Regions from separate parts of the Streptomyces cyanogenus genome, predicted to be linked through region 4. Evidence: riboswitches for the same ligand, from Rfam matches in the RefSeq annotation. Region 4 holds a riboswitch; each other region holds the start of a gene.

Region 1 (6,994 bases), 2.2 Mb from region 4:
CCGGCCCGCTGCCCACCGCCGCGGACCGCCACTGGCTGCGCACCGCCTGCGAGCTGGCCGCGCAGTGCCCGCCGTCGGAGACGGCGTTCAGCGTCGGTGCGGTGGTGGTGGCCGGGGACGGCACGGAGCTGGCGCGCGGGTACTCGCGCGAGGGGGCCGATCCGGTGGTGCACGCGGAGGAGGCGGCGCTCGCGAAGATCGCTCCGAATGACTCACGGCTGGCCGGTGCGACGGTGTACAGCAGCCTGGAGCCCTGCGCTCGGCGTGCGTCCCGGCCGGCGCCCTGTGCGGAGCTGATCCTGCGGGCCGGGGTGCGAAGGGTCGTCACCGCGTGGCGTGAGCCCGACACGTTCGTCCAGGCGGCCGACGGGACGGGGGTTCTCGTCGCGGGGGGTGCGCGGGTCGTCGTGCTGCCCGAGCTGGAGGATCTCGCCAAGGCGCCGAACGTCCACCTGCTGTGAGCGTCCCGTCCGCTCCGTCGGCTGCTTCGTACGCGGCCGTGGGTGCGGTGGGGCCGGTCGTGCGGTTCCCCGCGCCCCTTCCGGGGGCGCTCCGGCCGGCCGGAAACACCCAGGGCCCGGAATCCAGTGGATTCCGGGCCCTGAGTCTTCAGTAGCGGGGACAGGATTTGAACCTGCGACCTCTGGGTTATGAGCCCAGCGAGCTACCGAGCTGCTCCACCCCGCGTCGTTGTGACTCCAGTGTACGTCATGCGCGGGACCACTCGCACACCCCTTTCGGCCCACAGCGGTCGCCCGGTGTCCCGGGGCCCGGAAACCTGGAAGCACGTCGGACATGTGGGAGACACGCGGTGCGCCCTGGAAAGGTGGAGGAGAGCCCGTACGCCAGGGCGGGCGATCGGCCTCCCGGCGATCCCGTGCCCGACCCGGGCGTCGGCGCCGAACCCGCGCCGGTGCGCGCCCGCCGCCGCCCGGGGCCGCGCGGCCTGGCCCGCGCCCTGCCCGCGCTCCTCGTCGTCTGCGGCGTCCTGTACGGCCTGCTGACCCCCCAGGACTTCACTCCGGTCCCGTTCTTCACCGCCGCCCCGCTGGTCGCCGCCCCCCTGTCCGCGCTGCGCACCACCGTGCTCGCCGGCCTCGCGTCCCTCGCCGCCGCCTACGCCGTGCACGACGACGCCGGTGCCCACCCGACCGTGAGCACCGTCACCGACGTGGTCACCGTGGCCACGGTCGCCCTGCTGGCCGCCGCGATCAACCGGGTGGTCCGGCGCGGCGACCGGCAGCTCGCCTCCGCCCGGGAGGTCGCCGAGGCCGCCCAGCGGGCCGTCCTGCCGGAGCCGGACGCCCGGATCGGCGGCTTCGAGATCGCCGCCCGTTACGAGGCCGCCCGGCGGGACGCGTTCATCGGCGGCGACCTGTACGCGGTGCAGGACACTCCGCACGGCGTCCGGCTGGTCGTCGGGGACGTGCGCGGCAAGGGGATGGGGGCGGTGGCCGCCGTCGCCGTGGTGATCGGCGCGTTCCGCGAGGCGGCCGAGCAGGAGGCGACCCTGGAGCAAGTGGCCGAGCGGCTGGAGCGGGCGCTGGCCCGCGAGGGCACCCGGCGCGACGGGATCGACGCCCTGGAGGGGTTCACCACCGCGGTCCTCGCCGAACTCCCGCACGGCGAGGGCCTCGTACGGATCGTCAACCGCGGCCACCCACCGCCGCTGCTGCTGCACGCCGACGGCACCCTGCGCACCCTCGCCCCCGCCGAGCCCGCGCTGCCGCTCGGCATGGGCGACCTGGGCCGGTGGCCGGACCGGGCCACCGAGGCCGGCTTCCCGAGCGGAGCCACCCTGCTCCTCCACACCGACGGCCTGTCCGAGGCCCGGGACGCCCACGGCCGGTTCTACGATCCCGAGCGGCGGCTCGCCGGGCGCACCTTCCCCGGTCCCACCGCGCTGCTCGACCGGCTCGCCGCGGAGGTGCGCCGGCACTGCGGCGGCGGCATGACCGACGACATGGCGCTGCTCGCCGTACGACGGCCCTGAGGGCCGTCACCGACGGTGAGCGGACGAGCGCCCTCCGCATAACATCTGAGTCACCATCAAAACCGGAAGTGACTGCTGAACTCTCCCGTACTCCGGTCAACTCGCCCGTTTTGGCGGAGTAGTGGCCGATAGCTCCATCGGCAAAAAGGTTAATGATCAAGCCGGACGGCTTGGAAAGTGACTGGCAGGTCTATTAACGTTCGATAACGCAGCGCGGTCGTCCCAGCCGTCACAAGAGGCGGCTCCGTGCGCACGCGCCGAATCCCGCAAGGGAACCGGGGAACCACCACCTTGGGGTGAATCACGCGGACGCCGTCGTGAACTCATGGAGTCCACGACCGGTATACGCGCGTAGGAGACCTTCCTGCTCCGAACCCGTCAGCTAACCCGGTAGGCGGAGGAAGGAAAGGAGTACGCCCGCGTGGCGTCCAACCGGCCTGCCCCAGAAGCCCCGTTCATACCGGCTCAGCGCGAGACCTTCGGCTACGGTTCCTACCGCGCCGAGGAGGGCCCCTGGGAGGAGTGGAACCCGACCGAGGACTCCGTCGCCCCGGTCCGTGGCCGGCACCGCGTCGCCAAGCAGCGGGGCGGCTTCGCGCGCAGCTCCACCGTCCTCGGCGTCGGCGTCATGGCCGCGGTCGGCGCGGGCGGCATGGCGAGCGCCAACACCGGCAAGCCGCCGGTCTCCGTCTCCCTGCCGGACCTGCCCTCCGTCGGCTCCCTCTTCGACGACGGCTCCGACGACGCCCCGGCCGCCGAGGCCACCACCACGCTCAGCAGCGTCGGCGTGGCCACCGTCGACGGCGAGCACGGCTCCGACGCGGGCGAGGCCCTGCGTAACCGGATCATGGCCCAGGCCGAGCAGCAGCAGGGCCAGGCCGAGAGCAAGGCCACCGCCGTCGCGCTCGCCGCCGCCGAGAAGCAGGCCGCCGACACCGCCGCCCGGGCCGAGAAGGAAGCCGCCGCCAAGGCCGCCGCGGCCAAGGAGAAGGCGGAGGCCGCCGCCGAGAAGAAGGCGGAGGAGGAGCGGCTGGCCCGGCTGGCCAAGCAGTACACGCTGCCGACCTCCTCGTACACGATCACCTCGACCTTCGGTCAGGCCGGTTCGATGTGGTCCTCCGGCTACCACACCGGTCTCGACTTCGCCGCCCCCACCGGCACCCTGATCAAGGCCGTCCACAGCGGCACGATCACGGAGGCGGGCTGGGCCGGCGCCTACGGCTACCGCACGATCCTCACCCTGGACGACGGCACCGAGCTGTGGTTCTGCCACCAGTCCTCGATCAACGTCAAGGCCGGCCAGAAGGTCTCCACCGGTGAGGTCATCGGCCGCGTCGGCGCCACCGGCAACGTCACCGGCCCGCACCTGCACCTGGAGGTCCACCCCGGCGGCCAGCCCACCGGGATCGACCCCATGGCGTGGCTGCGCGGCAAGGGCCTCACCCCCTGACGCCTGCGCTCCGCGCGGGACGCCGTGCAGGAATTCGACACCGGTGGCGGGATGCGATCTTCCGCCGCCGGTGTTGACCTGTCGTATGACGTCACTTCGCACACTGGGCTCTTCCGATCTCGAGGTCTTCCCGCTCTGCCTGGGCGGCAACGTCTTCGGCTGGACCGCGGACGAACAGGCCTCCTTCGCCGTCCTCGACGCCTACACGGCGGCCGGCGGCAACTTCATCGACACCGCCGACGCCTACTCCGCCTGGGTCGAGGGCAACCAGGGCGGCGAGTCCGAGACGATCATCGGCAAGTGGGTCAAGGCCCGCGGCAACCGCTCCGACGTCGTCATCGCCACCAAGGTCAGCCAGCACCCCGAGTACCAGGGGCTGTCCGCCGCCAACATCAGGGCCGCGGCCGACGCCTCCCTGCGTCGCCTGGACACCGACCACATCGACCTCTACTACACCCACTACGACAAGCCCGAGGTGCCGGTCGAGGAGATCATCGGCGCGCTCGACGAGCTGGTGAAGGCCGGCAAGGTCCGGCACATCGCCGCCTCCAACATCACCCCCGAACGCCTCCGGGCCTCCCTGGAGTTCTCCGACCGCGAGGGCCTCGCCCGCTACGTCGCCCTCCAGCCGCACTACAACCTGGTCTCCCGGGACACCTACGAGGGCCCGCTGCAGGACCTGGCCGCCCGTGAGGGCCTGGCCGCCGTCCCGTACTTCTCCCTCGCCTCGGGCTTCCTCACCGGCAAGTACCGGCCCGGTACGACCGTCGACAGCGCCCGCGCCGGCGGGGCGCAGAAGTACGCCGGCTCGGAGCGCGGCCAGCGGGTCCTGGCCGCCCTGGACGAGATCGCCGCCGCCCACGAGGCCCCGGTCGCCACCGTCGCCCTGGCCTGGCTCGCCGCCCAGCCGACGATCACGGCCCCGATCGCCTCGGCGCGGACGGTGGAACAGCTGCCGGCGCTGCTGGGGGTGGCGGAACTGACGCTGACGGATGCCGAGGTGACCCGGCTGACCCAGGTCTCCGCCTAGCCTTCCCCCACCGCGGCGGCCCGGCCCGGCGGTGCCGAACCCTCGTCGGCCGGCCGCGCCTACGTCCGGTACGGGTTGTACGCGGCGTACGGCACCGCCGGGTACCCGTACGGCGCCGCGCCCCAGTGCGCCGGCGCCGGTACGGAGGCCCGGCTCGCGTACTCCAGGGCCGGCCGGGCCACGTGCCTGCGCTTCCACAGCTCGTCCAGCAGCTCCCGCTCCCGTACGACGAAGTCGGCCCCGGTCTTCCCCGCCCGCCCCCGGTGCCGCAGGAAGGCCAGCGCGGTGGCGTCCGCCTCGTACCGGGCGACCTCCCGCGCCGCCGGGCGCCCCTGGTGGTGCCGGGCGTAGTCCCGGGCCATCCGGCGTGCCCGCATCGACCCGAGCGCGAACGGCTCGGCCGGACCCAGCCACCCGGCGAGCACATACGCCGGCAGCTCCGCCCGCACGGTGCGCAGCTCCCGCTGCCGGGTCCAGATCGCCAGCCAGGTCAGCAGCGCGAACGCGGGCACCATGAAGGCGCCGTAGACGGCGAAGAAGCCGTACTCGCCGAAGGTGGAGGAGCCGTTCCAGAAGGCGTGCATGCCCATCGCGAGCAGCAGGCCGCAGACCGGCAGCAGGATCCGCCGCAGGTGCTGCCGCTCGGCGGACAGCGCGGCGATGCCGAAGCCGATGCCGGTGAGCACGGTGAACAGGGGGTGCGCGAACGGGGACATCACGATGCGCACGAAGAAGGTGGCGGCGGTGACGGAGGCGATGCCGCGGTCGCCGGTGAGCTGGTCGGTCCCGAAGGCCGTACCGAGGTAGAGGATGTTCTCGGTGAACGCGAAGCCGGTGGCGGTGACCCCCGCGATCACCACCCCGTCCACGATCCCGGTGAAGTCGCGCCGGCGGAAGAGGAAGACCAGCAGCACGGCGGCGGCCTTCGCGGACTCCTCCACGATCGGGGCTATCACCGTCGCGCCGAGCGTGTCGGCGCCGGCCGGGTCCGCCGTCGAGGTGGCTATCCACTTGGTCGCGAAGCTGTTGGCCACGATCGCTATCAGCGCCGCCGCGCAGGCTCCCCAGGCGAAGGAGAAGACCAGGTTCCGCCAGGGGCCCGGCTGAACCCGGTCCAGCCACCGGAAGGCGGCTATCAGCCAGGGCACGGGCAGCACCGCCAGCCCGAGCCCGACGAGGAAGCCCTCCGTGCCGGTCTGCCGCCGCACGAGCGCCAGGATGACCAGGCCGGACAGCACCAGCAGGGAACTCAGTGCTCCGTACCGCACCCACCTGCGCTGCCACCAGTGCGGGTGGCGGAGCACACCGTCGCCGGGGCTCGGGGAGTACGTCGGAAACGGAGGACTGGTGGCCACGGCATCGACCCTAACGGTGGCGGGACGAGGGGCTGGAGCGGATTACCGGTCCTGCCCGGCGGTGCTGTGCGGAACGCGCCGGAACAGCAGGTCTCGCACCACATGTCCCTTGTCCAGTCCCTGTCCCTCGAAACGGGTCAGCGGCCGGAAGTCGGGGCGCGGCGCGAAGCCGCCGTGCGGCTGGGTGTTCTCGAAGTCGGGGTGCGCGGTGAGCACCTCCAGCATCTGCTCGGCGTACGGCTCCCAGTCGGTCGCGCAGTGCACGATCGCGCCGGGCTTCAGCCGCGTCGCGGCGAGCGTCAGGAACTCGGGCTGGATGAGCCGCCGCTTGTGGTGCCGCTTCTTGGGCCACGGGTCGGGGAAGTAGACGCGCAGCCCGTCCAGCGCGTCCGGGCGGAGCATCTCCCGGAGCAGGATGATCGCGTCGCCGTTGCCCACCCGGACGTTGGACAGGCCGTTGCGGTCCGCGAGGTTCAGCAGGTTCCCCTGGCCCGGGGTGTGCACGTCGACGGCCAGGATGTTGGTGTCCGGGTCGCCCGCGGCCATCTGCGCGGTGGCCTCGCCCATCCCGAAGCCGATCTCCAGGACCACCGGGTGGTCGTTCCCGAACAGCTCGCCGGGGTCGATCACCCGCTGCCCGTCGATGTCCAGCCCCCACAGGGGCCACAGCCGCTGCAGGGCATCGGCCTGCCCGGCCGTCACCCGGCTCCGCCGCGGCTGGAAGCTGCGGATCCGCCGCTCGAAGTGCGACCCGGCGGGATCCGCCTTGGGGCCGTCCGGGAAGCGCGGCTCCCCCTTCGCCCGGGTGTGCCGGACGGGGACACCGGGGGCGTGGGGTGCCGAGAGCGGGGCTTCGGGGGTGTTCAGCGAGTCAGACACAGTAAGACCGATTTTACGGCGCCCCGCGCGGGTGCCCGCTCAGCCGGCCGCCGCGAGCATCTCCAGCACCCGGCGCCCGACCTCCCGCCCGATCGGCAGCGAGGCCGTCGCCGCCGGGGACGGGGCGTTGAGCACGTGCACCGCCCGCGCTCCCTCCCGGATCAGGAAGTCGTCCACCAGGGTTCCGTCCCGCAGCACCGCCTGCGCCCGCACCCCGGCCGGAGCCCGCACCAGATCCCCGGCCTCCACACCGGGCAGCAGTCGGCGCACGGCCTCCAGGAACGCGC
Region 2 (6,994 bases), 1.0 Mb from region 4:
GCCTGGCGGTACAGCTGACGTCGTACCCGGGCGCGGTGGCGCGCTCCCGCGCACAGGAGTGGGTGGACGACGCCCTCGCCCGGGAACTGGGCCTGGACCGGAAGACGTTGACCGAACAGGCACGGTGACCGAGGGGCACGGTGACCAACGGGCGCGATGCGCACGGCGGGCACGGTGACCACGCAGGCACGATAGGCGCACGGGCACGGTGGAGCGCACGGGCACGGTGACCACGCAGGCACGATGCGCAGGGCGGGCACGGTGACCACGCAGGCACGATGGGCGCATGGGCACGGTGGAGCGCACGGGCACGGTGACCACGCAGGCACGATGCGCAGGGCGGGCACGGTGACCACGCAGGCACGATGGGCGCACGGGCACGGTGACCGAGCGGGCCGCACCCCGCACACCGCCCCGCATCCCACCGGCCGCGCATCCCACCCGCCCCGGACCACTGGCCCGGCCACGCCCCGCCGACCCCGGCAGGCGGCAGGGCGCGGTGTGCCGGTCAGGCCACCGAGGCGATGCGCATCTTGATGTCGTCCGGGGAGAGGGTGCCCTTGGCGGTGACATGGTCGCCGGAGGACTCGCCGCGCAGGCGGCGGCCGATCCAGGGGACGAGGTACTCGCGGGCCCAGTGGACGTCGTCGCGGCGGATGTCCAGCGTGCCCCGGGGCGGCAGCGGCGGCCACGGCTGCTCCGGGTCGGCCGGGACGTCCAGGCCGAGAGCCTGTCCGGCGCGCAGCGCCACGCGCGTGTGGCCCTCGGGCGACAGGTGCAGCCGGTCGTTGTCCCAGGCCCTGCGCTCCTGCACGGACTTCAGGGACCACAGGTCGAGGACGGGACAGCCGTACCGGTCGGCGATGGCCCGGACGTGCCCGTTGTAGGTGGCGATCTTGCCGCGCAGATGCTTCAGCACGGGCACGCCCCGGGTGTCGAAGCCGGTCGCCACCAGCACGGTTCCCGCGGCCTCGGTCAGCCGGGCCACGGCGCGTTCGAAGCGCTCGGCGACCTCGTCCGGGTCGGTGCCCGGGCGGATGATGTCGTTGCCGCCCGCGCAGAAGGAGACCAGGTCGGGGGCGAGTTCGACGGCCTTGGGAAGCTGGTCGGCCACGATCTGGTCCAGCAGCTTCCCGCGCACGGCGAGGTTGGTGTACTGGAAGTCCCCCTCGGGGCGCCGGTCGGCGAGCAGTACCGCGAACCGGTCGGCCCAGCCCACGAACGCCCCGTCGGGGCCGGGGTCGCCCACGCCCTCGGTGAAGCTGTCCCCCACCGCCACGTACGACCCGATCACTGATGCGTTGTCATTCTTCGAATCGTCTGCCACGTCGGACCATGATTCACCTTCCGATGTGACCTACGCGACCGTAGGCCGGGGTTGACGAACGGTGAGATGAGCCACTCTTAAATAATTTGCCAAGCCAGGAATAGGCGGTGCCGGACAGTCGGACGACGGGGGTCAGCCGACGGGGACGCCGTGCGCGCGAAGGTAGGCGACCGGGTCCACGTCCGATCCGTAGTCCGGCGTGGTGCGGATCTCGAAGTGCAGGTGCGGGCCGGTGACGTTGCCGGTGGCGCCGGACAGGCCGACCTGCCGGCCCGCGGTCACGGTCTGGCCGGCCGAGACGGAGAGCTGCGAGAGGTGGGCGTACTGGGCGTAGTGGCCGTCGTTGAGCTTGAGGACGACCTGGTTGCCGTACGCGCCGCCCCAGCCGGCGGAGACGACGGTGCCCGCGGCGACGGCCTTGAGGGGGGTGCCGGTCGGGACGACGAAGTCGACGCCGGTGTGGTAGCCGCTGGACCACATGCTGCCGGCGACGTGGTAGCCGGTGCCGATGGTGGCGCCGGCCACCGGCAGGGTGTAGCCGGCGGAGGCGGTCTGCGCGGTGCCGGACCCGGCCGGCTGGGCGGGCTTCGGGGCGGCCGGCCGGGCGGGCTTCGGGGTGGCGGACTCGGTGCGGGCCGGCGCGGCCTGCGTGCCGAGGCTGAGCTTCAGGCCCGGGTGAATGAGCGCCGGGTCGGCGCCGATGGCCTGCCGGTTGTCGTCGTAGAGCCGCTGCCAGCCGCCGCTGACGTGCTGCTCCTCGGCGATCCTGGCGAGGCAGTCGCCGCCGCGCACGGTGTAGGTGCGCACGCCCGCCTCCGGCTGGGCGGCGGTCTTGCCTGCCGTCTCCGGGAGGGACCGCACGGCCGCTTCGGACACGGACTGCGCGGGGGTCGCGGCGTGCGCCCCGGTGGCCCCGACGAGCGGGAGGGCGAGGGCGGCGCCACCGGTACCGGCGGCGGCGAGGGAGCGGGAAAAACGCGGGGTCTTGGGGCGTCGGTGCTTACCCTTGGCGGGCATGGCGCTGTTCCTCTCCGGCGCCTGCGAGGTCAGCTGTCGGGTTCGGGCTGGAGCTGCCCGGCCGTGCGCGCACGGCTGCACCCCTAGCCTGTCGCGGAGACCGGGACAGGCAGTCGTACCTGGTGGGTCCCCCGCTCCTGCCGTCACGGGTCATGAGTGGGGAGTCCGGACGGCGGCAGGATTCGGCGTTCCGTCCGGTTGGGTGGCGAACGTAAGCGAGTGGAACGCACGGAAACAAGCATCCGCCTTCGACCGTGGGGTGTTCGGGGTGATCGGATGCGGGAATGCGCGGTCACCCTCCGTGAATTCCCGCACCCTTCACTCTGTCAATTCCCTGCTCCCGCACCATCATTACGTGGACATGACCCGCGACGCTCGGTCACGGATATGACGCTCCTCACGCAGACGCCCCAGGCCCCCTTATTACATACCGACTTGGAATGAACGTATCGATTCGGACAGATAGCTCAGATGCGGCGCAGTCGGATGACCGTCGCGTCCAAGTCGCCCTTCAGTGCGGTGTGCAGCCCGTGGTGCAGCAGCACGGCACCTCGATGCACTTCGCCCGTTTCACGGCATTCGTACGAAGCTGTCGGGTCGAGCCCGCGCAGCCGCACCGCCGGGACCGGCTCGCCGTGGTGCTGCGCCTGGAGCCAGGCGAGGACGACGGTCTCCTCGCCCCGGAGGTACTGCACGGCACCCAGGCCGCCCGCCGGGGGACGCAGCCGGTACAGCTCGCCGTGCTGTACGACCGGGCGGATCTCCTTGTACAGCTCCGCCCACCGCCGGGCCTCGGCCAGCTCCTGCGCGCTCCACTCCGTCAGGTCTCCGCCCACCCCGAGCACGCCCGCCATGGCACTGACGAACCGGAACCGCAGTGAGCTGACCCGCCCGTTGAGCTGGGTGTTGGGGCTGTCGGTGACCCAGGCCGCCATCACGCGCGCGGGATGGATCTGGGTGAACCCGTGCTGGATGGCGAGCCGGTCCAGCGGGTCGGTGTTGTCGGAGGTCCACACCTGGTCGGTGCGGCCGAGCACGCCGAGGTCGATCCGGCCGCCGCCGCCCGAGCAGGATTCGAAGGCGACCCCCGGATGGGCCGCCCGCAGCCGGTCCAGCAGGGCGTACAGGGCGCGGACGTGGTCCACCCACAGGCGCTGCGGGTACGGCTCCCCGGGCCAGCCGGCGTCGGTGAAGCAGCGGTTGAAGTCCCACTTCACATAGTCGATCGGGGCGCTGGACAGCAGGGTGTGCAGCCGCTCCCACAGGTACTCCTGCACGTCCTCGCGTGCGAGGTTGAGAACGAGCTGGTTGCGCAGTTCCGTCCGCTTACGTCCCGGTTGGTACTGCACCCAGTCGGGGTGGGCGCGGTACAGGTCGCTGTCGGGGTTGACCATCTCGGGCTCGACCCAGATGCCGAACCGCATGCCCAGGCCGTGCACCTGGTCGGCGAGGGGCTTGAGGCCGTGCGGGAAGCGGTCGGGATTGGGCGTCCAGTCGCCGAGGCCCGCGCGGTCGCTGGTGCGGGCGCCGAACCAGCCGTCGTCGACGACGAACAGCTCGATGCCGATCTCGGCGGCCCGGCGGGCGAGCGCGAGCTGCTGCTCCTCGGAGATGTCGAAGAAGGTGGCCTCCCAGGAGTTGAACAGCACGGGCCGGTCCCGGTCGGCGTCCGGGATGACGTAGGCGCGCTGGTAGGCGTGCCAGGCGCGGCTCGCGCCGCCGAAGCCGCCGTCGCTCCACAGGCCCGCGAAGACCGGGCTGGTGTACGACTCCCCGGGCGCGAGGAGCAGCAGGCCCGAGTCGTCGTGGCCGGCACCGCCGGTGATCTGCACGCGCGCGTCAGGGAGTTGGGCGACCGCGATGCGCCAGGAGCCGGACCAGCCGAGCGCGCAGCCGTAGACCTCGCCGCGCTCCTCGGTGGCGTCGGTGTCGAGGGCGACCCAGGGCAGGTGCTGGTGGCCGGTGTGACCGCGGCGACTGCCGATGACCTTCTCGCCGTAGGTGAGGGGGGCGGCGGTGAGCCGGGACTCGGCGGCCCAGCGGCCGTGCAGCTGGGACAGCCGCCAGCCCTCGCGGTCGGGCAGCGTCCAGGTGGCCGCGTCGGCCCGCAGCAGCTCCACGCGCGTGTGGCCGCCGTTCACGACGGTCACCCAGCGCTCGACCACGTCGCCGCGCATCCGGTAGTGCAGCGTGATCCCCACGCCGTCGTCGTCGAAGCGCAGCCGCAGTTCGTCGCCCTCCGTGCCGTACGACACGAACCGCCACTCGGTGCCGCGCCGCTCCTCGGTCCGGACGGACAGGGCGGGGCGGACGAAGCGGGGTCCGCCCTCGACGGGGTATTCCTCGCGGCCGTCGAGCGGGGACTCGAAGGGCCAGTAGCCGGGCAGCGAGCGCACCGCGAGCGCCTCGGCGTCGACGAGCGCGATCCGCGGCCCCCAGTGGAGGTGCAGCAGCTCGTCCGCGTCGGTGAGATGCAGCGCATAACTGCTGTTGGGGCCCGACAGGAGCCAGGTACGACCGTTTTCGGCGATGTCCACCATCGAGACCTCACAAGTGCCAACAGATCCGCGCAAGTGCAAACATCATCAGGTGCGCGCACCCCACTGGCAATGCCTGTGGACAACTCATTGCCTGAGGAAATCGATGCCGTATGGTCGACTGAGCGCCCGCCGACGAGCCGCGACGGCGGCGACCGACCGGGAGGAGCCCCCGTGACGCAGCAGGTCCCGTCGACCGAGCCGGAGCTGGCCGGAGTGCGCAATTTCCGCGATGTGGGCGGGCTGCCGACCGTGGACGGACGGCGGGTGCGTCACGGGGTCCTCTTCCGCAGCGGCCATCTCGCGCACGCGACGCAGGAGGACGCGGCCTTCCTCGCCTCCCTGGGCCTGCACACGGTCTTCGACTTCCGCAACGCGGCCGACCAGAAGCTGGAGGGCCCCGACGTCGAGCTGCCCGGCGTGCGGTACGTGAACCTGCCGCTGAGCGACCCGGCGGACGGCGCCGCGTTCTGGAAGATGGTCCGCGAGGGCGACCTCGACCAGCTGCGCGCGATCCTGGACGACGGCAAGGGCGCGGCGCGGATGATCGCCTCCTACCGGAAGATCGTCACCGAGCGCACGGCCGAGCACTCCCGTGTGCTGCACGCGCTCGCCGACGACAGCGTGCCCGCGCTGATGCACTGTGCGGCCGGCAAGGACCGCGCGGGCATCTCCGTGGCGGTGACGCTGCTCGCCGTGGGGGTGGAGCGGGACGCGATCCTCGCCGACTACCTGGAGTCGGCCGCCGGGCACCGGCGCTACAAGGTCCGCCGCAGCGGCAGCGCCGACACCGCGTACACCCCGGAGGTGATGGAGCTGCTCGACCCGCTATTCGACGCCCGCGCCGAGTACCTGGAGGCGGCCTTCACGAGCATCGAGCAGACCTGGGGCGACGTGGACACGTACCTGGCGCGGGGCCTGGGCTTCTCGGCCGAGTCCCGCGACCGGCTGCGCGAGCGCCTGCTGCACTGACCCGGGTACCGGGATCAGCCCTTGCCGCCCACCGCGAACAGCAGGTAGAGGAAGGCGGCCAGGACGTGCCCGAGGGCGATGTAGATGATCAGCCGGATCCACAGGGAACGGGGGAACTTCTCCTCGAAGTCGCTCATGGCAGCTCTCCGGTCGGCGCGCCCAGACACAGCGTGGCCGTGGGGCTCTGCAGCAGGGTGTGGACGAACAGCAGCTCCACGCCGTCGTGGTCCTCGGCGGCGAGGCGGTGCGGGGTGAGCGAGTCGAAGTGCGCGCTGTCACCGGGTCCGAGCAGGTGCGCGGTGTCGCCGAGCCGCAGCCGCAGCCGCCCGGTGAGGACGTAGAGCCACTCCTCGCCGGGGTGGACGCGCACGATGTCGCCCTGCGAGCCGTACGGCACCCGCACCCGCAGGGCCTGCATGCCGCGGCCGGGCGCGCCGGCCTGGACGTACGTCCAGCCGCCCGCCCGGGTCGGCTCCATGTCGGCGGCCCGCACGATCGCGTCCCGGTCGGCGACCGTCTCGCCGAGCAGCTCGGAGACGGTCGTACCGTAGATACGGGCGAGCGCGAGGAGCATCGGCAGCGACGGCTGGCGGTGTCCGGTCTCCAGGCGGGACAGATGGGCCGGCGAGAGCCCGGCGGCGCGGGCCGCGGCCTCCAGTGTGAGACCGGCGCGCCGGCGCAGGGAGCGCAGCTGCGGCGCGACGGCGGACAGGCCGTCGTCCGGGGCTGGGCCCGGCGCCGGCGCGGCGTCTGAGGCGTTCATGTCTCCATTGAGCCGCAGCCTTGCCCGTGGGGCAATTTTCTTGCCTCACAGGCAAAGATTCCCCAGTCCCGCCGCCGCGGTCAGCGGTTGGCCACCGCCTGCTTGATCAGGGTCTTGCCGAAGTCCCACATCAGGCCGCCGCCGCTGTGCGCGTCGTCCATCACGGCGGTGAAGGCCTCCACGAAGCGCTCCACGTCCGTCTCGTCGACGACCAGCGGCGGGATGAGCTTGATCACCTCCAGGTGGTCGCCGGAGACCTGGGTGAGGATCCGGTGCTTCTGCAGCAGCGGTACGACGACCATCTGCGCGAACAGGCCCTTGCGGGCCGCCTGCAGCATGGTCCAGCGGCTGCGCAGCTTCAGCGAGGACGGCTTGCCG
Region 3 (6,994 bases), 1.3 Mb from region 4:
TCAGCAGGAGCAGGCAGACGGTCATGCCGGGGCTCCGGTTCCTGATCGGAGAGGTGTGCGGGTGTCGGTGGTGCCGGGCACGCGTCACACGACGGCGGCTCGCGCGTGGTGCGTGTCCCCGTCAGTATGACGAAGACCGGCGCCCCGAGTCAGGTGTCGGCGACGATCCCGCCACACCGCGGCACGCGCGCGGGCGAAGCCGCGGAGACCGGGTGCCGACAGTGCCGGCGTCGCACCGGCACGCGCGTGTGGCCGATTCCCGCAGCACCACGCGCGCGTGCCAGGGCGGCCACCGGCACCCAGGGCCCTTGCCGCGCGGTCACTGCCGCAGCGCCCCGCGCACCGCCCCGAGCGTCTCGTCCTCGGTCGCTCCCAGGGCCCGTGCCTGGGTGACGAAGGTCCTGGCCAGCGCCGCGAGTTCGGCGGGGTCGGGGCGGTGCGTGCCGGTCGGCGGGACCGCCACGCGCGTTCCCGCGCCGCGCCGGGTCCGGATCAGCGAGGCCGCCTCCAGTTCGCGGTAGGCGCGGGCGACCGTGCCCGCCGCCAGACCGAGGTCGGCGGCCAGCTGCCGCACCGGCGGCAGGCGTTCGCCCTCCCGCAGCCGGCCGGTGCTGATGAGCGCGGCGAGCTGGGCGCGGATCTGTTCGTAGGGTGGTACGGGACTGGTGGTGTCGACCCGTACGGCGGCGCTGCTCACCGGCGGTCCCCGGGGGCCGGCCGCCGCGTCCGCCCGCCGTGCCCCGCGCCGGCGGCGCGCCGGGGCCAGGAGGCCCGCGGCGAGCACACGGTGACCAGCATCCACGGCACGGTCACCAGGGCCACCGCGGCCAGCGGCCACAGCACCCAGTTGGCCACGGTCCCCACCGCTCCGTCGCACGTGACGCTCATCAGCGCGCCGGACGCCGTGGAGGCGGCCCCCAGCAGGGAGGCGGACACGACGAGGCCCCAGGCCGCGACGACGGCCAGGCTGCGGTCGCGGCGGGACTGTTCGTCGCCTGGGCGGGTGGCGATCCGCCGCAGGGACCAGCCGCAGGCGGCCGTGGCGACGGCGAGGGAGCCCAGCATCGGCAGGGCGTAGTGCGAGCCCGGCCAGGGGCCTGCGGACTGGGACAGCAGGCGGGAGCCCGTCGCGTCGGCGGCCCGCGCGCAGTGCACGGTCAGGGACCGGCCCGCGCGCCCCAGGTCGTCCGGCGAGGCGACCGCGCTCGCGACCGCGAGCAGCAGGACGAGCGCGCCCGCCAGGGCGAGGAGCAGCGCGGTCATCCGGGGCGGGACGTGGTCGCGGACGCGGCGCGGGGCGAGGCCGGCCGTGCGGACGGCGCCGCGGGCCTGCGGGGTCAGGGCGTCGCCCGCCAGGACGCCGGCCACCGTGCACAGCCCGAAGGCGGGGATGGCGTACAGGACTCCGTCGCCGCCCGCCCGCAGGGTCAGCCATCGCTCGGCCAGTGCGCCGACGAGCAGACCGGTCCAGCGGGCGTACCGGTCGACCGGTGCGCGGGACGCCGGAACGGTGGCGCTCAGTTCGGTCTCACTCATGACAAACCCCTCTGACAGCACACTCTTGTACTCACCGCTTGTATCAAGCGGCGAGTACAAGATGGCGGTCACAGACGAATTGTGTCAACTGCTTGCTACAAGCGGTCCGGAGGTCCAGTCGCCACGGGACGGACCTCGGGTCACCCCGCGACGACCCGCCCGCTCACCTCGCCCAGCCCCACCCGGCGCCCGTCCGCGCCGGGGGCCCACGCCGACAGCGTCACCACGTCCCCGTCCTCCAGGAACGTCCGCTTCCCGTCGGGAAGTTCGAGGGCGTCGCGGCCGTTCCAGGTCAGCTCCAGCAGCGAGCCGCGCTGGCCTTCGGCCGGGCCGCTGACCGTGCCCGAGCCGTACAGGTCGCCCGTGCGCAGCGAGGCGCCGTTCACCGTCATGTGGGCGAGCTGCTGGGCGGCGGTCCAGTACATGGTGGAGAACGGCGGCTCGGAGACCACGTGACCGTTGATCGCGACGGAGATGCGCAGGTCGTAGCCGCCGGGCTCCGCGCCGGGCGCCGAGTCGTCCAGGTAGGGCAGCAGCGGGTGCGTGCGCTCGGGGGGCGCCACGCGCGCGTGCTCCAGCGCTTCCAGCGGGGTGATCCACGCCGACACCGAGGTCGCGAAGGACTTGCCGAGGAACGGGCCGAGCGGGACGTACTCCCAGGCCTGGATGTCCCGCGCGGACCAGTCGTTCAGCAGGCACAGCCCGAAGACGTGCTCCCGGAAGTCGCCGAGCGCGACCGGGCTGCCCAGCCGTGACGGCACGCCCACGACGAAGCCGACCTCGGCCTCGATGTCCAGCCGCACCGACGGACCGAAGACGGGCGCGGGGTCGCCCGGGCCCTTGCGCTGCCCGGACGGCCGTACGACGTCCGTGCCGGAGACCACGACCGTGCCGGAGCGGCCGTGGTACCCGATCGGCAGGTGCTTCCAGTTGGGGGTGAGGGAGTCCTCGGCGTCCGGGCGGAAGATCTGGCCGACGTTGCGGGCGTGGTTCTCCGAGGCGTAGAAGTCGACGTAGTCCGCGACCTCGAAGGGCAGGTGCAGCGTCACCTCGGACAGCGGGTGGAACAGCGGCTCCACGGCCTCGCGGTGGGCCGGGTCCGTGACCCAGGCGGTGACGGCACGCCGTACGTCGGACCAGGTGGCACGGCCGGCGGCCAGCAGCGGGTTGAGGGTGGGCCGGGCGAGCAGCGCCTGGTGGGGCGAGCCGAGCGCGGCGGCCGCGGCGCCCGCGTCGAGGACGTGGTTCCCGAGCCGGACGCCGATCCGCCGCTCCGTGCTGCCGGAGGGCGAGAACACGCCATAGGGGAGGTTGTGCGGACCGAAGGGGTCGCCCTCGGGGACGTCGAAGGGGGGCATGGGGTGCTGCCTCACTCTCATCGGGCCATGCATGGCACTGCGTTCCATGTGGTCGGGCCACACGTTACGACCCACTCGCGTGTCTTGGGCAGTGCCTCACGTGGTGATCGAAAGGTCGCTCGCTCAGCGCCTAAAGAGTCGTTGATGTCCTGACAAGACATGTTTGAGCGGTTGATTATGGCTTGGCGCCCCTTCGGGCGGCCGGAGCCGAGGTGCGTCCTGCACCTCGGCCGGAGCCGAGGTGCAGGACGGCAGTCCCGTGCTCACCGTCCCACCTGGCGAAGCACCCGGCCGCGGCCCAGGGTTGGCCCGGGTCCCGCGGCGGCAGCGCCATCGGGGCGTCTGCGCAGGCGACTTGGGGCGCACCAGTACGCAAGTGCGTGGATCGGCCCGTGAGTCGGCGGGGCGCGGTGTCCGTATTCTCTGATCATGGCACCCACCCCGGCATATGCACTCATCGCCACCGACCTGGACGGCACGCTGCTGCGCGGCGACGACACCGTCTCCGACCGGTCGCTCGCCGCGCTCGCGCGGGTGGCACGGGCCGGCGCCCGGCATCTGGTGGTGACGGGCCGCCCGGCCCCGCGGGTACGGCCGCTGCTCGCGGACCTCGGCTGCACGGGGCTCGCGGTGTGCGGGCAGGGAGCACAGGTCTACGACGCCGGCACCGACCGCCTGCTGTGGTCGGTCCGGCTGGACCGGGAGCTGGCCGAGACCGCGCTCGGCAAGATCGAGGCGGAGGTGGGGCAGGTCTACGCGGCGGTCGACCAGGACGGCGTCGACGGGCTCACGCTCATCGAGCCCGGCTACCGGATGCCTCATCCGACGCTGCCCGCGGTGCGCGTCGGCCGGCGCGACGACCTGTGGGCGAAGCCCATCAGCAAGGTGCTGCTGCGGCACGCCACCCTGTCCGACGACGAGTTGGCGGCGGTGGCGCGCGCGGCGGTGGGCTCGCTGGCGACGGTCACCATGTCCGGGCCGGGCACCGTGGAGCTCCAGCCCGGCGGGGTGACGAAGGCGACCGGACTGGCGCTGGCCGCCGAGAGGCTGGGGATCGGCGCCGACCGGGCCATCGCCTTCGGCGACATGCCCAACGACATCCCGATGTTCGACTGGGCGGCGCGTGGTGTCGCCATGGCCGACGCGCACCCCGAACTGAAGGCGGTGGCCGACGAGGTCACCTTGTCGAACGAGGACGACGGCATCGCCGTCGTCCTCGAAAGACTCTTCCCGACCGACTGACCGGGACGTCAGTGGCGCCGGCCGCGGACCCGGTCCGGAACCGGTCAGTACGCGCCGAACACGTTGTCGATCGACCCGTACCGCGCGGCCGCGTAGTTGCAGGCGGCGGTGATGTTCGCGACCGGGTCGTAGATGTTGAACGACGTTCCGGCGACGTGGTACGCGTTGAACGTCGGGTCGATCACCTGGAGCAGGCCCTTGGACGGGATGCCCTTGGCGGCGTTGGAGTCCCAGAGGTTGATGGCGTTCGGGTTGCCCGAGGACTCGCGGATGATGTTGCGGTAGATGCCGTTGTAGGTGCCCGGGATGTGCTTCTCGGCCATGATCGCGAGCGACTCGCGGATCCAGCCGTCCAGGTTGTTGGGGTATCCGGCGGTGGTGGTGGCGGCCGTCGTGGTGGTGCCGGTGGCCGCGGAGGCGCTGGTCGCGCCGATGAGCGGCAGGGCGAGGACGGCGGCGCCGGTGCCGGCGGCGACGAGGGTACGGACGAGGCGGCTGTTGCGGGTGCGGCGGGGCTGAGCGGCAGCAGACATGGGGGTGTTCCTCTCCGGCGCCTGCGGGGTGAGCTGTCGGGTTCGGGCGGGAGGTGCCCGGCCGTGCCCTGGAGGAGGCACGGCTTAACCCCGAGCCGTCCCGGTGCGGCGTGTGCCGTCCGGCCCGGCGACTTACCTGGGTCCCCCGCTCCTGCCGTACGAATGAGTTCGTCGATGGGTTACGCGGGCGGCGGCAGGATTCGGCGTCCGCCCGACGGCCCGGAACGTATGCGAGAGCACATGTCGGGAACAAGTACTGGATTCACACAACATGCGATTTGACCTTGATCGATGCTGTATGAGGTGCTTGATCCTTTGCGGTTGCCAATCCTCAACTCGCCGACAGGACAAGGGCTCCCAGGGCTTGTTGAGGGGGGAGCGGGCAGACGGGGAGCGTGAGCCAACTCACGAAATGGCAAACTATTTCAAATCAGACATGAGGGATTAGGGCGATTAAGGCGGGAAGTCGGAGTGATGGTGGAACCTGGGGTGCGGTGTCCGTCGTTGTCGTAATGGCCGGCACGGAACGGGGGTGGCGAGAAAGGTGCGGAGGGGACACGACGGAATGTCCGGATTTCCGTTAAGTCGATAAATGTCCATCATTAACATGTGATCACCTGTATGTCGGTTGTGGTCCGGTACCGCCCAGGCTGGACCGGTGGGCGCTATCGGTGATCGAACAGGGACCGGATACGCTGACTTGAGTGAGGGCAGCGACCTATCGACAAACCGTGTAATCGCCAGCAGACACCAGCAGACAGGAGACCCCTCGTGACCGTCGTCGGGCCGTTCGGGCTGAGCGTGCGGGACCAGGCTCTGGAAGCCGATGTCCAGGCCGGATTGGCGGCTGTCGAGGAAGGCTTGCTCGAAGCCACCAAGAGCGAGGTCCCGTTCATCACGGAGGCCGCGCAGCACCTCGTACGGGCCGGAGGGAAGCGTTTCCGGCCACTCCTCGTCATGCTCGCGGCCCAGTTCGGCGACCCTTACGCGCCCGGCGTCGTGCCGTCGGCCGTCGTCGTGGAGCTGACCCACCTGGCCACGCTGTACCACGACGACGTCATGGACGAGGCGGCCGTACGGCGGGGCGTGGACAGCGCCAACACGCGCTGGGGCAACTCCGTCGCGGTCCTCACCGGCGACTTCCTGTTCGCCCGCGCCTCCCAGATCCTCGCCGACCTCGGCCCCGAGGCGGTCCGGGTGCAGGCCCTGGCGTTCGAGCGGCTGGTCACCGGCCAGATCCTGGAGACCGCGGGTCCCTCGGACGGCCGCGACCCGGTCGAGCACTACCTGGACGTGCTCGGCGGCAAGACGGGCTCCCTGGTGGCGGTGTCGTGCCGGTTCGGCGCGATGATGTCCGGTGCGGACGAGAGGGTCGTCGACGTGCTCACCCAGTACGGCGAACGGCTCGGGGTCGCCTTCCAGCTCGCGGACGACGTCCTGGACATCGCCTCCGACTCCCACGAGTCCGGCAAGACCCCGGGCACCGACCTGCGCGAGGGCATCCCCACCCTGCCGGTGCTCCGGCTGCGGGAGCGGGCCGCCCGGCTGGGCCTGCCCGAGGACGTCGCGCTGTGCGAGCTGCTCGACTCCGACCTCAGTGACGACGCCCGGCACGCCGAGGCGCTGGCCGCGCTGCGCGCGCACCCCGCGCTGGAGCAGGCCCGCCGGGACACCGTGCGGTACGCGGAGGAGGCGCGGGCCGCGCTCGCCCCGCTGCGCGAGTGCGACGCCAAGGCGGCGCTGATCGAGCTGTGTGACGCGGTCGTGCACCGCGCCGGCTGACCCGGCCGGACCCCGTCCGGGCGGCGGCGCCCGGCACGACCCCTACGGGTCGGGTGGAGATGCCGCCGTCGTGTGTCATACCGCAGGCGTACACGGAGTTGGCTCCGAGGTCTGACGCTTCCTCACGGCCGATTTGGTCAGATGGACACCACGGAAATCACCACTCCTCACCGATTCGGGTGAGAATGGCGGCTCAGGTGGACCAGCGGACCAGCGTGAGGACAGCCGCCGCCGACGACGGAGGTAAGGCACACATGGCACCGTACGAATCCGACGACGCAGTGGGCGCCGCGCGGGACGAGAACCCGCGCTCCGGCCGGCGCAAGGCCGCCCGGTACGCCGTGCCGGTCGCGGTGGTGGGGGTGGCGGCGGCCACGATCGGGCTGGTCCCGGCGCTCGCGAACTCCGGCGACCCCGACCTGCCGAAGATCACCGCACAGCAGCTCATCGAGAAGATCGCCAAGTCGGACGTGCAGCAGCTGTCCGGCACCGTGAAGGTCAGCACCGACCTCGGCCTGCCCGACCTCGGCGGCCTGGAGGACG
Region 4 (6,994 bases):
GTGAGGTCCTTGACGTCGGCGATGCCCTGGATCTTCTTCGCGTTGACCAGGTCCTTGATCTTCGCGATCACCTTCTCGGGGCCGACCGTGAACGGCAGTTCGGTGACCACCAGGCCCTTGCGGCGGGCGGTGACGGTCTCCACCGAGACGGTCGCACGCATCTTGAAGGTGCCGCGGCCGGTCGCGTACGCGTCCCGGATGCCGTCCAGGCCGACGATCCGGCCGCCGGTGGGCAGGTCCGGTCCCGGGACGTGCTTCATCAGCGCGTCCAGGTCGGCGTTCGGGTGCCGGATCAGGTGGCGGGCGGCGGCGACGACCTCGCGCAGGTTGTGCGGCGGCATGTTCGTCGCCATGCCGACCGCGATGCCCGAGGAGCCGTTGACCAGCAGGTTCGGGAAGGCGGCGGGCAGCGCCACCGGCTCCTGCTCCTGGCCGTCGTAGTTCGGCGCGAAGTCGACCGTGTCCTCGTCGATCGACTCGGTCATCAGGCTCGTCGCCTCGGCCATCCGGCACTCGGTGTACCGCATGGCGGCCGGCGGGTCGTCGTTGCCCAGCGAGCCGAAGTTGCCGTGGCCGTCGACCAGCGGCACGCGCATGGAGAAGGGCTGCGCCATGCGCACCAGGGCGTCGTAGATCGACGCGTCGCCGTGCGGGTGCAGCTTGCCCATGACCTCGCCGACGACGCGCGCGCACTTCACGTAGCCGCGTTCGGGGCGCAGGCCCATCTCGTTCATCTGGTACACGATCCGGCGGTGCACCGGCTTGAGACCGTCACGGGCGTCCGGCAGGGCGCGCGAGTAGATGACCGAGTACGCGTACTCGAGGTAGGAGCCACGCATCTCGTCCACGACGTCGATGTCGAGGATCCTCTCCTCGAACGAATCGTCGGGCGGCGGGGTCTTCGTGCTGCGGCGGGCCATCGCTGCCTGGCTCCTTCTGATCTGGTCGCTCGCCTACGGGGCGCTCGTGCTGCTGAAGCGTTTGACGGATCTGACGCGGACCATTGTGGACCTAGGCACCGACAACCCGTGCCACCACCCGGTCCTGGCGGGCTCGCCGGTCCGGCGCAGCGGAGTCCGACGCAGGCTACGCGATCCGCTGTGGGCGTACGTCCCTCGGGAACTTCGCCGGGGCCCCGCACGCTTTGCATACAGTGGCAGGAACGGCAGGAAGACCGCGGTTTCCATCAACCGCCTCCGCTCGCGAAGGGACGTACATGCCCATGGGTCACACGACCACAGCCGAGGCAGGCTCCGGGGGCCTGACAGCGACCGAGCACCGCCTGGCCAACGGTCTGCGCGTGGTGCTCTCCGAGGACCACCTGACCCCGGTGGCGGCGGTCTGCCTCTGGTACGACGTCGGCTCCCGCCACGAAGTCAAGGGCCGTACCGGCCTGGCTCACCTCTTCGAGCACCTGATGTTCCAGGGCTCCGCGCAGGTGAAGGGCAACGGGCACTTCGAGCTGGTGCAGGGCGCCGGCGGCTCGCTCAACGGCACCACGAGCTTCGAGCGCACCAACTACTTCGAGACCATGCCCGCCCACCAGCTGGAGCTGGCCCTCTGGCTGGAGGCCGACCGCATGGGCTCGCTGCTGGCCGCCCTGGACGACGAGTCCATGGAGAACCAGCGGGACGTCGTCAAGAACGAGCGGCGCCAGCGCTACGACAACGTCCCCTACGGCACCGCCTTCGAGAAGCTGACCGCGCTGTCGTACCCGGAGGGCCACCCCTACCACCACACGCCGATCGGCTCGATGGCGGACCTGGACGCGGCCACCCTGGAGGACGCCCGCCAGTTCTTCCGCACCTACTACGCACCGAACAACGCGGTGCTCTCCGTGGTCGGCGACATCGACCCCCAGCAGACCCTCGCCTGGGTGGAGAAGTACTTCGGCTCCATCGCGTCCCACGACGGCAAGCCCCAGCCGCGTGACGGCTCGCTGCCGGACATCATCGGCGAGCAGAAGCGCGAGGTCGTCGTGGAGGAGGTCCCGGCGCGCGCCCTGATGGCCGCCTACCGGCTCCCGCACGACGGCACGCGCGCGTGCGACGCGGCCGACCTGGCCCTGACCATCCTCGGCGGCGGCGAGTCCTCCCGCCTGTACAACCGGCTGGTGCGCCGGGACCGTACGGCCGTCGCGGCCGGCTTCGGCCTGCTGCGCCTGGCCGGCGCGCCCTCCATGGGCTGGCTGGACGTGAAGACCTCCGGTGACGTCGAGGTGCCGGTCATCGAGGCCGCCATCGACGAGGAGCTGGCCCGGTTCGCCGCGGAGGGCCCCACCCCCGAGGAGATGGAGCGCGCCCAGGCGCAGCTGGAGCGCGAGTGGCTGGACCGGCTCGGCACGGTCGCCGGCCGCGCCGACGAACTGTGCCGGTACGCCGTCCTCTTCGGCGACCCGCAGCTCGCCCTGACGGCCGTCAAGCGCGTCCTGGAGGTCACCCCGGAGGAGGTCCAGGAGGTGGCGGCGGCCCGCCTGCGGCCCGACAACCGCGCGGTCCTCGTCTACGAGCCGAAGTCACCGGAGGCCGCCCCGGACGCCGGGATCCCCGACGACCCCGAGCAGGAAGCGACCGTAGAGGCGGGCCGCGACGAGACCGAGAACGAGGAGACGGCCAAGTGACCGAGCTCGCCACCATGGAGTTCCACCCCCAGCCGCAGCCCGGCGAGGCCAGGCCCTGGGCGTTCCCGGCCCCTGAGCGCACCGCGCTCGACAACGGCCTGACCGTGCTGCGCTGCCACCGCCCCGGCCAGCAGGTCGTCGCCGTGGAGGTGCTGCTGGACGCGCCGCTGGACGCGGAGCCGGCCGGCCTGGACGGCGTCGCCACGATCATGGCGCGGGCCTTCTCGGAGGGCACCGACAAGCACTCCGCCGAGGAGTTCGCCGCCGAGCTGGAGCGCGCGGGCGCCACCCTGGACGCGCACGCCGACCACCCCGGCGTCCGGCTCAGCCTGGAGGTCCCGGCCTCCCGCCTGGCCAAGGGCCTCGGGCTGCTCTCCGACGCCCTGCGCGCGCCGGCCTTCGCCGAGAGCGAGGTCGAGCGGCTGGTCCGCAACCGCCTGGACGAGATCCCGCACGAGCTGGCCAACCCCTCCCGCCGGGCCGCCAAGGAGCTCTCCAAGGAGCTGTTCCCGGCGACCTCGCGCATGTCCCGGCCGCGCCAGGGCACCGAGGAGACGGTCGAGAAGATCGACGCGGCGGCCGTACGCGCCTTCTACGACCGCCATGTGCGGCCCACCACGGCCACCGTGGTCGTCGTCGGCGACCTGACCGGCACCGACCTGGACGGGCTGCTCGGCGACACCCTGGGCGTCTGGACCGGTACCCCGGGTGAGCCCCGGCCGGTGCCGCCGGTGACCGCCGACGACACCGGGCGCGTGGTCATCGTGGACCGGCCCGGCGCCGTCCAGACGCAGTTGCTCATCGGCCGGATCGGCCCCGACCGGCACGACCGGGTGTGGCCGGCCCAGGTGCTCGGCACGTACTGCCTCGGCGGCACCCTCACCTCCCGCCTGGACCGCGTCCTGCGCGAGGAGAAGGGCTACACCTACGGCGTGCGCTCCTTCGGGCAGGTCCTGCGGTCCGCGCCGGACGGCACGGGCGCGGCGATGCTCGCCATCAGCGGCTCCGTGGACACGCCGAACACCGGCCCCGCCCTGGACGACCTGTGGAAGGTGCTGCGGACCGTCGCGGCGGAGGGCCTGACCGACGCCGAGCGGGACGTCGCCGTGCAGAACCTGGTCGGCGTGGCGCCGCTGAAGTACGAGACGGCGGCGGCCGTCGCGAGCACGCTGGCCGACCAGGTCGAGCAGCACCTGCCCGACGACTTCCAGGCGACGCTGTACCGGCAGCTGGCCGCCACGGGAACGGTGGAGGCCACCGCGGCCGTCGTGAACGCCTTCCCGGTGGACCGTCTGGTGACCGTCCTCGTCGGTGACGCGGCCAGCATCAAGGCGCCGGTGGAGGCGCTCGGCATCGGTGAAGTGACCGTGGTGGCGGCCGAGTAACGGCACGCGCGCGTGGGGCCCTGACGACCCGTAGGCCGCCAGGGCCCCTGCTGTTCCACTCGCTCCCTCAGATGCCCGTTTTGGGGCGGAGGTTGCCTGTCTGCCCTGTGGGATGCGCTACAAAAACCCGGCTGCGTTTGAGGATTGAAAGCACGCCGCCGTAGCGTCGTCCGGGCTGTTCGTCAGGCAGTGCGCCGCACCCGCGGCACCGGACAGTCATCGCCGAGTCCCCGTACGGCGCGAGCCAGGGGAGCCGGGGACCCATCGTCCCTGGGGTGAATCGGGCGCCCGCGCGGCTGCGGGGGGGGGGCCCGTAGGAGACCTTCCTGCTCCGAACCCGTCAGCTAACCCGGTAGGCGAGAAGGAAGGAAAGGACCAGCCACTTCATGGCGTTCATCTGCGCCACCGGGAAGCACCGCAAGCCCGGTCGGGTCAAGCGGACCACGGCTCAGGCGGCCGGCGTCGCGGCCCTCACCACCACCGGCGTGATCGGCACCCTCGCCGCCTCCCCGGCGCTCGCTGCCGAGCACTCCCCGGAGCAGACCGGCCTCGTCCCCGTCCTCACCGTCACCGAGGACGTCCCCGAGCAGATCGACGCCCAGGCCACCGCCCAGCAGCAGGCCGCCGAGCGGAAGGCGGCCGAGGAGGCCGCCGCGAAGGCCGCCGCCAAGCGGGCCGCGGAGGTGCGCGCGGCCAAGGCCCGTGCCGCCCGCGAGGCGGAGCGCAAGCTGCTGAACACCTTCGTCGCCCCCATCGCGCACTCCTACGTCTCCACGGGCTACCAGGCCAGCAGCTCCCTGTGGTCCTCCGGCTCGCACACCGGCATCGACTTCCACGCGGCCGCCGGCACGGCCGTCCACGCGGTGGGCTCCGGCACGGTCGTCTCCACCGGCTGGGGCGGCGCGTACGGCAACCAGATCGTGATCCGGATGGCAGACGGCATGTACACGCAGTACGGGCACCTGTCGTCCATCGGCGTCACGGTGGGTCAGAAGGTCGTCCCGGGCCAGCAGATCGGCCTGTCCGGCGCCACCGGCAACGTCACCGGCCCGCACCTGCACTTCGAGGCGCGGACCAGCCCCGAGTACGGCTCGGACGTCGACCCGGTCGCCTACCTCCGCAAGCACGGCGTGAACCTCTGACGCACCGCGCACGACCCTTCGAGGCCCCGGCTCACCGAGCCGGGGCTTTCGCCGTTTTTCGCAGTGTCCGCCGGATCCGCTGACCAAAAAATATCCATGGATTAGAGCCCGCCGTCGGAAATTCCGGCTCATTGCAATAGAGTCACGGAACACACGTCCATCGTCGACGTTTCACGGGGATTAAGGCGGAGGTCGGTCATGCGTATTCCGGCGCACTCGGTGTGTACCGCTGTCCGGGACGACATCGTCGCGGGCGTCTACGAGCGCGGCAGCCGCCTCACCGAGGAAGTCCTGGCCCGCCGGTACGGCGTCTCGCGCGTCCCCGTGCGCGAAGCCCTGCGCACCCTGGAGGCCGAGGGCTTCGTGGTGACGCGCCGGCACGCGGGCGCGTGTGTGGCCGAGCCGACCGAGCAGGAGGCCGCCGACCTGCTGGAGATGCGGATGCTGCTGGAGCCGCTGGGTGCCGCCCGGGCCGCCCAGCGGCGCACCGAGGCCCATCTGAAGGTGCTGCGCGGCCTGGTCCGGCTGGGCCAGGAACGGGCCAGGAGGGGCGGCAGCGAGGATCTGCGCTCGCTGGGCGGCTGGTTCCACGAGACGCTCGCCCAGGCCTCCGGCAGCCCCTCGCTCACCTCGATGCTCACCCAGCTGCGACACAAGATCGCCTGGATGTACACGGTCGAGGCACCGGCCAGCCCCACGGAGTCCTGGACCGAGCACGGCGCCATCGTGGACGCGGTGGCGCGGGGCGACGCCGAGCGCGCGCGGGCGCTCACCACTTTGCACGCCGAGCGTGCGACGGGCGCGCACCGGCTGCGTTTTTCCGGTGCCGCGGAGCGTGTGAGGACTTCGCAACAAGCCGTAAACATGTCGGGTCAGCGACATTAACACGGGCGCCGTATACAAAGAGGAGCTATTTCCGGGTGGGGTGTTTTCTGCTGCCCGAATTCATGGTGCCGTAATTCATGCGGGCCTTTTCCGGCGCCTGACGAATCGACGGCACGGAGGCGAGTGCGCGCATATGGCGAAGCCGCGCCGCCCCGAAAGGCGAACGCGGCTCCGGCGCTCTGTGCGGTACTCGCTCAGACGGTCTCGGGCAGCTCCTCCAGGCCCTCGGAGACCAGCTTGGCCAGCCGGTCGAGTGCGGCGTCCGCACCCTCGGCGTCGGAGGCGAGGACGATCTCCTCGCCACCCTGGGCGCCCAGACCCAGGACGGCGAGCATGGAGGCCGCGTTGACGGGGTTGCCCCCGGCCTTGGCGATCGTCACCGGGACGCCTGCGGCCGTGGCGGCTCGGACGAAGATGGAGGCGGGGCGGGCGTGGAGGCCCTCGGCCCAGCCGACGTTGACGCGGCGCTCAGCCATGTGTTGCTGCCCTTCGGTGTTCAGGGTTGTCTAGACCAGTTTCCCATATCGCGAAGCGGGTCCGGAGCGGACCTGCGTCCCTCTCCGGTGTGGCACCGGACCGCGGCCGCGGTCCGGCTTCCCGTCCTCCACAGACTGCCTCGCGCCGTTGTCGTACGCGAGCCGTACTCTGGGGCCCATGCAGACCTCGGCGGACCGGCAGGACCGGCACCAGTACCCCGCCCACTGGGAGGCGGACGTGGTGCTGCGCGACGGTGGCACCGCGCGCATCCGGCCCATCACCGTTGATGACGCCGACCGCCTGGTCAGTTTCTACGAGCAGGTCTCGGACGAGTCGAAGTACTACCGCTTCTTCGCGCCGTACCCACGGCTCTCCGCCAAGGACGTCCACCGCTTCACGCACCACGACTTTGTGGACCGGGTGGGACTCGCGGCCACCGTCGGCGGCGAGTTCATCGCCACCGTACGCTATGACCGCATCGGCAC

What was found. Region 4 has a riboswitch for cyclic di-AMP ahead of S1361_RS29010 (M23 family metallopeptidase). Riboswitches for the same ligand answer to the same signal wherever they lie in the genome.
Region 1: linked by a shared signal. The riboswitch ahead of S1361_RS19065 (M23 family metallopeptidase) and the one ahead of S1361_RS29010 (M23 family metallopeptidase) in region 4 are both predicted to bind cyclic di-AMP.
Region 2: linked by a shared signal. The riboswitch ahead of S1361_RS33365 (M23 family metallopeptidase) and the one ahead of S1361_RS29010 (M23 family metallopeptidase) in region 4 are both predicted to bind cyclic di-AMP.
Region 3: linked by a shared signal. The riboswitch ahead of S1361_RS23090 (transglycosylase SLT domain-containing protein) and the one ahead of S1361_RS29010 (M23 family metallopeptidase) in region 4 are both predicted to bind cyclic di-AMP.

Annotation. Positions count from the first base shown of each region.
Region 1 is NZ_CP071839.1:4,240,609-4,247,602, reverse strand. Features, by position in the region: gene S1361_RS19080 (dihydrofolate reductase family protein) at 1-461, shown strand, start outside; tRNA gene S1361_RS19075 (tRNA-Met) at 614-687, opposite strand; gene S1361_RS19070 (PP2C family protein-serine/threonine phosphatase) at 812-1,993, shown strand; cyclic di-AMP (ydaO/yuaA leader) riboswitch at 2,239-2,405, shown strand; gene S1361_RS19065 (M23 family metallopeptidase) at 2,415-3,443, shown strand; gene S1361_RS19060 (aldo/keto reductase) at 3,529-4,473, shown strand; gene S1361_RS19055 (PrsW family intramembrane metalloprotease) at 4,533-5,828, opposite strand; gene trmB (tRNA (guanosine(46)-N7)-methyltransferase TrmB) at 5,871-6,707, opposite strand; gene lhgO (L-2-hydroxyglutarate oxidase) at 6,747-6,994, opposite strand, start outside.
Region 2 is NZ_CP071839.1:7,439,806-7,446,799, reverse strand. Features, by position in the region: gene S1361_RS33375 (TetR/AcrR family transcriptional regulator) at 1-128, shown strand, start outside; gene S1361_RS33370 (SGNH/GDSL hydrolase family protein) at 509-1,294, opposite strand; gene S1361_RS33365 (M23 family metallopeptidase) at 1,460-2,344, opposite strand; cyclic di-AMP (ydaO/yuaA leader) riboswitch at 2,350-2,542, opposite strand; gene S1361_RS33360 (alpha-galactosidase) at 2,812-4,884, opposite strand; gene S1361_RS33355 (tyrosine-protein phosphatase) at 5,056-5,853, shown strand; gene S1361_RS33350 (DUF6126 family protein) at 5,868-5,990, opposite strand; gene S1361_RS33345 (helix-turn-helix domain-containing protein) at 5,987-6,616, opposite strand; gene S1361_RS33340 (aspartate aminotransferase family protein) at 6,697-6,994, opposite strand, start outside.
Region 3 is NZ_CP071839.1:5,116,346-5,123,339, forward strand. Features, by position in the region: gene S1361_RS23065 (M56 family metallopeptidase) at 1-25, opposite strand, end outside; gene S1361_RS23070 (GntR family transcriptional regulator) at 320-697, opposite strand; gene S1361_RS23075 (hypothetical protein) at 694-1,536, opposite strand; gene fahA (fumarylacetoacetase) at 1,677-2,894, opposite strand; gene S1361_RS23085 (HAD family hydrolase) at 3,324-4,136, shown strand; gene S1361_RS23090 (transglycosylase SLT domain-containing protein) at 4,181-4,669, opposite strand; cyclic di-AMP (ydaO/yuaA leader) riboswitch at 4,675-4,853, opposite strand; gene S1361_RS23095 (polyprenyl synthetase family protein) at 5,441-6,451, shown strand; gene S1361_RS23100 (LolA family protein) at 6,706-6,994, shown strand, end outside.
Region 4 is NZ_CP071839.1:6,431,874-6,438,867, forward strand. Features, by position in the region: gene S1361_RS28995 (DNA gyrase/topoisomerase IV subunit A) at 1-920, opposite strand, end outside; gene S1361_RS29000 (M16 family metallopeptidase) at 1,217-2,620, shown strand; gene S1361_RS29005 (M16 family metallopeptidase) at 2,617-4,005, shown strand; cyclic di-AMP (ydaO/yuaA leader) riboswitch at 4,216-4,378, shown strand; gene S1361_RS29010 (M23 family metallopeptidase) at 4,392-5,147, shown strand; gene S1361_RS29015 (GntR family transcriptional regulator) at 5,346-6,032, shown strand; gene S1361_RS29020 (HPr family phosphocarrier protein) at 6,227-6,508, opposite strand; gene S1361_RS29025 (bifunctional acetate--CoA ligase family protein/GNAT family N-acetyltransferase) at 6,687-6,994, shown strand, end outside.